One region of the Herbaspirillum sp. WTB6 genome, then DNA from elsewhere that is predicted to be linked to it. Evidence: predicted binding sites of a transcription regulator. Region 1 holds the regulator's gene; each other region holds the start of a gene.
What was found. Region 1 encodes sigma-54, which starts transcription at its own class of promoters, with help from an activator protein. Its sites were predicted from a motif close to TGGCANGNAANCTGCTTT; they were not measured.
Positions count from the first base shown of each region.

Region 2: a site for sigma-54 is predicted at 1,096-1,113, ahead of prpB (methylisocitrate lyase). Genes of this name have one in related genera too.
Region 3: a site for sigma-54 is predicted at 1,375-1,392, ahead of ACK2VC_RS10505 (TorF family putative porin). Genes of this name have one in related genera too.

Region 1 is NZ_CP176522.1:1,627,535-1,630,809, forward strand. It holds gene lptA (lipopolysaccharide transport periplasmic protein LptA) at 1-132, shown strand, start outside; gene lptB (LPS export ABC transporter ATP-binding protein) at 134-877, shown strand; gene ACK2VC_RS07525 (RNA polymerase factor sigma-54) at 896-2,359, shown strand; gene hpf (ribosome hibernation-promoting factor, HPF/YfiA family) at 2,464-2,814, shown strand; gene ACK2VC_RS07535 (deoxyguanosinetriphosphate triphosphohydrolase) at 3,107-3,275, opposite strand, start outside.
Region 2 is NZ_CP176522.1:770,143-773,417, reverse strand. It holds gene prpR (propionate catabolism operon regulatory protein PrpR) at 1-929, opposite strand, end outside; gene prpB (methylisocitrate lyase) at 1,163-2,059, shown strand; gene prpC (bifunctional 2-methylcitrate synthase/citrate synthase) at 2,087-3,253, shown strand; gene ACK2VC_RS03500 (MliC family protein) at 3,271-3,275, shown strand, end outside.
Region 3 is NZ_CP176522.1:2,253,642-2,256,916, forward strand. It holds gene ACK2VC_RS10495 (YifB family Mg chelatase-like AAA ATPase) at 1-854, opposite strand, end outside; gene ACK2VC_RS10500 (accessory factor UbiK family protein) at 972-1,211, opposite strand; gene ACK2VC_RS10505 (TorF family putative porin) at 1,449-2,240, shown strand; gene ACK2VC_RS10510 (P-II family nitrogen regulator) at 2,276-2,614, shown strand; gene ACK2VC_RS10515 (ammonium transporter) at 2,643-3,275, shown strand, end outside.

The DNA.
Region 1 (3,275 bases):
GGCGAATTCATTTCCTACGATAGCCGTGCCGAGTTCTACTCGGTCAACAACACCGTCAGCGGTGAAAGCAAGCCGGGCGCCGGGCGCATCAAGGCCGTGATCCAGCCGCGCAATGAAAACAAGGCGCAATGAGATGAGCCTCAGTACCCTGATCGTGCGCGGCCTGCAAAAAAGCTACGGCCCGCGCCAGGTAGTGAGCGACGTCTCGCTGCAGGTGGGTTGCGGCGAGATCGTCGGCCTGCTGGGCCCGAATGGGGCCGGCAAGACCACCTCGTTCTACATGATCGTCGGTCTGGTACCGGCGGATGCGGGTCAGATCAGCCTGAACGGGATCGACATCGCGCAGTTGCCGATCCACCGCCGCGCCACCCTCGGCTTGTCGTACCTGCCGCAGGAAGCCTCGGTATTCCGCAAGTTGAGCGTCGAGGACAATATCCGCGCGGTGCTGGAATTGCAAAAGGAGGGCGGCAAGCCGCTGACCGGCAAGGCAATCGACGAGCGGCTGAACAATCTGCTGGCGGAATTGCAAATCGAGAAGCTGCGCGAAAACCAGGCGCTGTCGCTTTCCGGCGGCGAACGGCGGCGAGTTGAAATCGCGCGTGCGCTGGCCACCAATCCGCGTTTCGTGCTGCTGGACGAGCCGTTCGCCGGCATCGACCCGATTGCGGTGATCGAAATCCAGCGCATCGTGCGCTTTCTGAAGGAACGCGGCATTGGCGTCCTGATCACCGACCACAACGTGCGCGAAACGCTTGGCATTTGCGATCGCGCCTACATCATCAACCAGGGCGCGGTGCTGGCCAGCGGCAGTCCGGACGAAATCATCGCCAACGAATCGGTGCGGCGGGTATACCTGGGCGAGCACTTCCGGATGTAGCGGCAGTACGCGCGGCGCATGAAACAGACTCTTCAACTCCGCACCTCGCAGCATCTGGCCCTGACGCCGCAACTGCAGCAATCGATCCGGCTGCTGCAACTGTCGACGCTGGAATTGCAGCAGGAGCTGGAACAGATCCTGGCCGAGAATCCCCTGCTGGAACGCGTCGACGATCCGCTGGACAACTCGATCCGGCTGCTGGCCGACGGCGCGCTGGCACCGGCCGCTGCCGATCACCATGAGCGCGGCGAGAGCCCCGAGTCCGCCGCCGGCGACGCCGAATTCGATGGCACCACCGATACCGAACGTACTGCCACCGACGCCGAATGGAGTTTCGATGACGCCGCGCCGCGCGCCAAGGCGCCGGAGGATGAGGACGCGCGGCCACAACTGGAAGCGCAACACACCAGCCTGCGCGAGCACCTGCTGCTGCAAATGCGGCAACTGCGCCTGGCGCGGCGCGACCGCGCGCTGCTGGAAGTGGTGATCGAGGCTTTGAACGAAGACGGCTATCTGGAAGAGTCGTTGCAGGAAATCCAGGAGCGGCTGCCGCCCGAACTGGAAATCGAACTTGAAGAACTGACCATCGCGCTGACGCTGCTGCAAAGTTTCGAGCCGCCGGGAGTCGGCGCGCGCAACGCCGCGGAATGCCTGTCCTTGCAGATCCGGCGCCTGCCGCGCGTGGCGCTGGTGACGCGCCGGCTGGCGCGGCAAATTGTCGAGCAGCACCTGGCGCTGTTCGCCCAGCGCGATTTCAACAAGCTGAAGAAAGCGCTCGACTGCGACGACGAGGACTTGCGCGAGGCGCAAGCCGTGATTCGGCAATGCAATCCGCATCCGGGTGCGCCGTTTGCCGCCGACCGCTCCGACTACGTGGCGCCGGATGTGATTGTCCGGCGCACGGGCGCGGGTTGGCAGGCGATGCTGAATCAGGAAGCCATTCCGCGCCTGCGGGTGCACGCGCTGTATGCCGGCATCCTGAAACAGCACAAGGGCGAAGCCGCGCTGGCAGGCCAATTGCAGGAAGCCAAATGGCTGATCAAGAATATGCGCCAGCGCTTCGATACGATCCTGCGCGTTTCGCAGGCAATCGTTGATCGGCAAAGGAATTTTTTTTCGCATGGCGCGGTGGCGATGCGCCCCCTTGTCTTGCGCGAAATTGCTGATACACTGGGTTTACACGAGAGCACCATTTCTCGTGTCACCACTCAGAAGTTCATGCTAACCCCGCATGGGATGTTCGAATTGAAATATTTTTTCGGCAGCCATGTCGCTACCGAAGCCGGGGGCGAAGCGTCCTCTACCGCGATTCGGGCACTCATCAAGCAACTGATAGGAGCAGAAGACCCCAAGAATCCATTTTCTGACAGCAAGGTAGCGGAAATGCTGGGAGAACAGGGAATGGTAGTGGCGCGCCGCACCGTCGCCAAATACCGTGAAGCCCTGAAAATTCCCCCAGTCAATCTGCGCAAGGCTTGGTAGTTTTGTTGTTTAGCAGTCTGTTCGTTGCTGTGTTCCGGCGTAGAAATGGATCATTGCGCAGATACACCGCGAACCGCCAGCGACACCACCCATAGGAGTGCTGTATGAATCTCACCATCAGTGGACGTCACCTCGAACTTACCCCCGCCATTGAAGCCTACGTGAAAAACAAGCTGGAACGCATCAAACGCCACTTTGACCATGTGATCGACATCGCTGTCATCCTGACCGTCGACCGAATTGCCGAAAAAGAAAAAAGCCAGAAAGCCGAAGTCAACCTCCGACTGCGAGGCAAGGACCTGCATGTGGAGAGCATCGCCGAGAACCTGTACGCCGCGATTGACCTGCTGATCGACAAACTGGACCGCCAGGTGATCAAGTACAAAACCAAGCTGCAGGACCATCAGCACGGCACCATCAAGAACCTGCCGGAAGCGCAGCCGCTGCCCGAGTGATCTCCGGCACAAGCTCTGTCGGCCTGCCGGCAGGACTCCATCAGTCAAGGGCGCAGTCGGCGCCCTTTTTGCATCCCGACCTTCTTGCCGGTCGTTGCGCCGCCGGGACAAATCCCTGCCTTCGCGCCCAAACACCTGGAGTATGCACAAATAGCACTCTAATATAGAGCGGAAGTAGAGATCTGGCATAGGAGTATATGCGTCGGCAAAGGCGCATCCGTTACCAGGCGCGATGGTGAACTCCGGCCGCAACGAAAAGCATGCCACACGCCTTGGCGCCCGGAATGCCGGCTCAGATCTGGTCCACCACGAACAGCCGGCGATGCTCGCGCATCGCATAGCGGTCGGTCATGCCGGCAATGTAATCGGCCACCTGGCGCGCTTGCTGCGGCAGCCGCTCGGCGGCCTGGGTCGGCAGTTGGTAGTCGGGCGGCAGCAGGGTCGGCTCACGGATGAAGGCG
Region 2 (3,275 bases), 860 kb from region 1:
CCGCGGCGCGAGCCGGTGAAGGCGCCTTCCTCGTAGCCGAACAATTCTGATTCCAGCAGTGATTCGGCCACCGCACCGCAATTCAGCGCCACGAACGGCTTGTTCACGTTGCCGTGCGCGCGGATGCTTTCGCGGTGGATCGCCTGCGCCGCCAGTTCCTTGCCGGTACCGGTCTCGCCCTGGATCAGCACCGTGGCTGGCGAGCGGGAAAACAGCACGATCGCTTGCCGTACCCGCTGCATCGCGTCGGAATCGCCGCGGAGGTCGTTGATGCCGTGTTTGGCGCGCAGGGTGTCCACCACTTGCGGCAGTCGGCCGCGCACCGCTTCCAGCCTTGTCAAGCGCGCCAGTTCCAATGCGTCGCCAAAAGCCTGCCGGATCGAAGCCGGTGAATAGACGAAGATGCCGGCCAGGCCGGCTTCCTGCGCCAGGTCGGTAATCAGGCCGGCACCGACCACGGCCTTGATGCCGGCCGCCTTCAGCTCGCTGATCTGGGTGCGCGCATCTTCTTCGGTGACGTAGGTGCGCTGGGCGATCTGCAGGCCGAACACGGTCTGGAATTCGGCCAGTTCCGGCATTGTTTCCTGGTAGGTGACAACCGCGACCGCCGGCGTGATCCTGCGCGCCCGCGCCAGCGCCGCCATGACATCGAAGCCGCTGGCCTTGGCGATCACCACCGGTACCGCCAGCCGGCTTTTCAGATAGGCACCGTTGGAGCCGGCGGCGATCACGGCATCGCAGCGCTCGGTAGCGAGACGTTCGCGGATATGGCGCACCGCGTCTTCGAAGCCGAGGTTGATCGGTTCAATCGTCGCGCGGTCGTCGAATTCAAGCGTGATGCCGCGAAACAATTCGATCAGGCGCGAGACCGAAACGGTCCAGATCACCGGTTTGTCGCTATCGGGCATGGAGTAGGAAGCGGGTGGCATGTCTCAATCTATGTTTCAAGCGTTTCAATTGTAACGTACATTGAAACAAGACAGGTCTGGATATTTTTGACGGGCAATGGCTGCCGTGCCGCTAAGTATCTGAATCCGCAAGCATCCTGGATAATTGGCAAAAATACGAATTGTCGATCCGGCAAGATGTGAATCTTGGCACGCTGCTTGCAATAGAGTGGCAAGCCTCTTTTCATGAAACATCCCATCGCACAGGATTACCTATGACACTTCGTTCCGCAGGAGCTGCCTTTCGTCAGGCGGTGCAAGAAGAATCGCCGCTGCAGGTGATCGGGGCCATCAACGCCAATCACGCGCTGCTGGCCAAGCGCGCCGGCTTTCGCGCCATCTATCTGTCCGGCGGCGGTGTCGCCGCCGGTTCGCTCGGCTTGCCGGATCTCGGCATTTCCAATCTCGACGACGTGCTGACCGACGTGCGCCGCATCACCGACGTCTGCGACCTGCCGTTGCTGGTCGACGTCGATACCGGCTTCGGCGCCTCGGCCTTCAACGTCGCCCGCACTGTCAAGTCAATGATCAAGTTCGGCGCGGCGGCCATCCATATCGAGGACCAGGTCGGCGCCAAGCGCTGCGGCCATCGGCCCGGCAAGGAGATCGTCGGCAAGCAGGAGATGGTCGACCGCATCAAAGCCGCGGTCGATGCCCGCACCGATGACGATTTCGTCATCATGGCGCGTACCGACGCGCTGGCGGTGGAGGGGCTGGAGGCTGCGCTGGAACGCGCGATTGCCTGCGTCGAAGCCGGCGCCGACATGATCTTCCCGGAAGCGATCACCGAGCTGTCGATGTACAAGACCTTCGCCGACGCGGTCAAGGTGCCGGTGCTGGCCAACATCACCGAGTTCGGCGCCACGCCGCTATATACGGTGGAAGAGCTGAAGGGTGTTGGCGTCGGGCTGGTGCTGTATCCGCTATCGGCCTTCCGCGCGATGAACAAGGCGGCCGAGAACGTCTATACCGCGATCCGCCGTGACGGCACGCAAAAGAACGTGGTCGATACGATGCAAACCCGCATGGAGCTGTATGAGCGCATCGACTACCATGCATTCGAACAAAAACTGGATGCGCTGTTCGCGCAGCAGGGCCAGAAAACCAAATAACAGCTTAACGCAAATGAGGAGAGCCACATGAGTGAAGTACGCAACGAAGCACAAGCTGCAGGCTTCAAGCCGAAAAAATCGGTCGCGCTGTCCGGCGTCACCGCCGGCAACACCGCGCTGTGCACCGTCGGCAAGACCGGCAACGACCTGCATTACCGCGGCTACGACATTCTCGACATCGCCGATACCAGCGAATTCGAGGAAATTGCGCACCTGCTGGTGCACGGCAAATTGCCGACCACGGCTGAACTGAAAGCCTACAAGGCCAAGCTGAAGGCACTGCGCGGTTTGCCGGCCAACCTGAAGGCGGCGCTGGAATGGCTGCCTGCGTCCTCGCATCCGATGGACGTGATGCGCACTGCGGTCTCGGTACTCGGTTGCGTATTGCCGGAGAAGGACGACCACAATACCCCCGGCGCGCGCGACATCGCGGACCGCCTGATGGCCTCGCTCGGCTCAGCCTTGCTGTACTGGTACCACTACAGCCATAACGGCAAACGGATCGAAGTCGAAACCGACGACGACTCGATCGGCGGCCACTTCCTGCACCTGCTGCATGGCGAGAAGCCGTCCAAGCTCTGGGAAAAGGCGATGCACACTTCGCTGATCCTGTATGCCGAGCACGAGTTCAACGCCTCCACCTTCACCGGCCGCGTGATTGCCGGCACCGGTTCCGACATGTTTTCCGCGATCGCCGGCGCGATCGGCGCTCTGCGCGGCCCGAAACACGGCGGCGCCAACGAGGTCGCGTTCGAGATCCAGAAGCGCTACGACAATCCGGACGAAGCCGAAGCCGACGTCAGGAAGCGCGTCGAGAACAAGGAAGTCATCATCGGCTTCGGTCATCCGGTCTACACTGTTTCCGATCCGCGCAACAAGGTGATCAAGGAAGTTGCCAAGCATCTGTCGAAGGACGCTGGCTCGATGAAGATGTTTGACATCGCCGAGCGGCTGGAGTCGGTAATGTGGGACGTCAAGAAGATGTTCCCGAATCTCGACTGGTTCTCGGCCGTGTCGTATCACATGATGGGCGTGCCGACCGCGATGTTTACGCCGCTGTTCGTGATCGCGCGCACTTCCGGCTGGGCCGCGCACATCATCGAGCAGCGCATCGACAACAAGATCATCCGTCCTAGCGCGAACTACGTCGGGCCGGAAGACCTGAAGTTCGTGCCGATCGGCAAGCGCAAGTAGGCCGGAGCCGCGAGCGAATGAA
Region 3 (3,275 bases), 630 kb from region 1:
GCCACGCCGGAGGCGGTGTGATGCGGCGCGCGGAACGGCCGCCGCTTCCAGCGCGCGCTGGAAAAACCCGAAGAAAGCGACTGCACCGCGGCCGACTCCAGCGCCTCCTGGTCGGTCATCGGCGGCAGGATGCCGGCAAAACGCGTCGCCAGCATCGACTTGCCGGTGCCCGGCGGGCCGATCAGCAGGATGCTGTGGCCGCCGGCGGCCGCTACTTCCAGCGCCCGCTTGGATGGCAATTGCCCTTTCACTTCGCTGAAATCAGGGCCGCTCGGTGGGTCTACCAACGGCCGCGCGGTATGCCGCGTCAGCCTGGCCGTGCCGTCCCTGGCGGCGAAGTGGGCGCATACCTGCAGCAACGAGTCGGCCGGGAAAATGCTGGCCTCGCGCACCAGCGCCGCTTCTTCGGCATTCGCGCGCGGCAGGATGAAAGCCGGCCGGCGGCCGTTGGCGCCAGGCGCGCGATGCATCGCGAAGGCCATTGCCAGCGCGCCCCGGATCGGTCGCAGTTCACCCGACAGCGACAATTCGCCGGCGAATTCGTAGTCGCCCAGTTCGTCGGCCGGCATCTGCTGCGAAGCCGCCAGGATGCCGAGCGCGATCGGCAGATCGAAGCGGCCCGATTCCTTCGGCAAATCGGCCGGCGCCAGGTTGACGGTGATGCGCCGCGCCGGAAATTCGAAGTGCGCATTTTGCAGCGCCGCGCGCACCCGGTCCTTCGATTCCTTGACTTCGGTTTCCGGCAAACCGACGATGGTGAACGACGGCAAGCCGTTGGCCAGATGGATTTCAACCGTGACTTGCGGCGCCTCCATGCCGGCCAACGCCCGGCTTTTCAGGACCGCGAGACTCATCGGCAAGGGCGCGCCGCGCGCATGCGGGTTAGGCGAATCCTGTCGACGCCGTTGCCAAGTGTCAGGGTCACGATCTGGTCTTTCAGTAGCGGTTCGACGCCAAGGCTGGCGCCGCGCCTATTTCCCGGCCTGGATTTCCAGTTCCGCCACGCGCGCTTCCAGGTCTTCCAGCTTGGCGCGGGTTTTTGCCAGCACTTGCGCTTGCACTTCAAATTCTTCGCGCGTCACCAGGTCGAGCTTGGCGAAGCCCGAGTTCAGCATCGCCTTGACGTTCTTTTCAAGGTCCTTGGCCGGGGAGTTTTCAATCACCTTGTTGATTTTGGCCTGCATGTCGTCGAAAAAATTGGGCTTGTCCATAGCGTTCCTTTCCATTGCTGGTCGTCCTTGCGCCGGCACCGGGACGGTGCGTTTTTGGGGCCGGCCCGCTGCATTCTGGTGCGCGATTCACCGCGCACTGCCATCCAACCCGCATCGGGCCATGCGATGGGGCAAAAACCTACGCGCGGCCGCCGGCTGCGGCTGGCACGTCTCCTGCTAATCCTAGCCTGAAACCCCAGCTTCAGCCATGTTTTCACACCGTCCAAGGGGAGTCTGATGAAAAAACCGCTCTTCACCGCCGCTTTGCTGGCCGGGTTCAACCTGTCCGTTTCCGCCCAGACAGTTCCTGCCGAGCCGGCCCAACCGGCCACCCCAGCCGCGCCGCTGAGTGTCAACCTGACCGTGGTCAGCGACTACCGTTTTCGCGGGCTGTCGCAAAGCTTTCGGCAGCCGGCGCTGCAGGGCGGCTTCGATTACGCCCATCCCAGTGGTTTGTATGTCGGCAACTGGAATTCCAGCGTCAGCGGCAACCAGTATAACAATGGCGCCGGTCTCGAAATGGACTTCTATGGCGGCTACAAGTTCGAACCGGTCAAGGACGTCATGGCCGACATCGGTCTGCTGTACTACTACTACCCGGGAGCCTCGATCGGCAGCAGCGGCGAGAAATACAACAATGGCGAGCTGTATTTCGGCTTCGGCTATCGCTGGTTTTCCGTCAAGTACAGTTATGGCCTGACCGACTTTTTCGGCCTGAATGCGCGCTCGGGCGGGGCCAACGGCGGCTCAAGGGGTTCCGGCTATCTCGACCTGAACGCGAATTTTGAGGTCGCCGACAAGACCACGCTGACCCTGCACGCCGGGCGCCAGACCGTGCGCCATTACGGCCAGCTCAACTACACCGATTACAAGCTCGGCGTCGCGCGCGACTTTGGCTTCGCCACGCTGGGGCTGGCGTTGGTCGGCACCAATGCCGATCGCGCCTGGTACATCGTCACCGATGGTGCCGGCAACACCAAGGACATTGGCGGCACCACGGCCGTGCTGTCCCTTTCCAAAACGTTTTAAGCGCTCTTTTAAACATATCTGCGCAGGAGGCTGACATGAAACTGATTACCGCGATCATCAAACCGTTCAAGCTGGACGAAGTGCGCGAAGCCCTGTCGGAGATCGGCATACCGGGCATTACGGTGAGCGAGGTCAAGGGCTTCGGTCGCCAGAAAGGGCATACCGAGCTGTATCGCGGTGCCGAATACGTGGTCGATCTGCTGCCCAAGACCAAGATCGAAGCGGCGGTCGAGGATGCCGTGGTGGAGCATGCGGTGGAGGCGATCCAGACCGCGGCGCGCACCGGCAAGATCGGCGACGGCAAGATTTTCGTCACGGCGCTGGAGCAGGTGGTGCGGATTCGCACCGGGGAAACCGGCAAGGAAGCGCTCTGACATCCAATCGTACCCAAGAGGAAACAATATGAAAAATCTGCTCGCATCCTTCATCCTGGGGTTCGGACTGTTGCTGGGCGGCGCCGCCCTGGCGCAGACGCCGGTCCCGACCCCGGCGGAAAGCACGGCAACCGCACCGGTCGCCGCAGCCGTCGCTCCTGCCGCTACCGCGGCGGCCAAGCTGGATGGCGGCGACACCGCCTGGATGCTGACCTCGACCATGCTGGTGATCCTGATGACCATCCCCGGACTGGCGTTGTTTTACGGCGGCCTGGCGCGCTCCAAGAACATGCTGTCGGTGCTGGTGCAGGTGTTCGTGATCTTTGCGCTGATCAACCTGCTGTGGGCGATTTACGGCTACAGCCTGGCCTTTGGCGGTACTGGCCAGTTCGTCGGCGGCTTCGGCAAACTGTTCCTGAAGGGGGTTGCGCCGGAGTCTCTGTCGGCGGCGCTGCCGACCATTCCGGAATATGTGTTCATCGCCTTCCAGGCCACCTTCGCGGCGATCACGGTGGGACTGATCGTCGGCTCGTTTGCCGAGCGCATCCGGTTTTCCGCGGTGCTGCTGTTTGCCATCCTCTGGTTTACCTTCAGCTACGTTCCGATGGCGCACATGGTGTGGGGTGGCGGCTGGCTGGCGCAGGATGGCGCGCTCGATTTT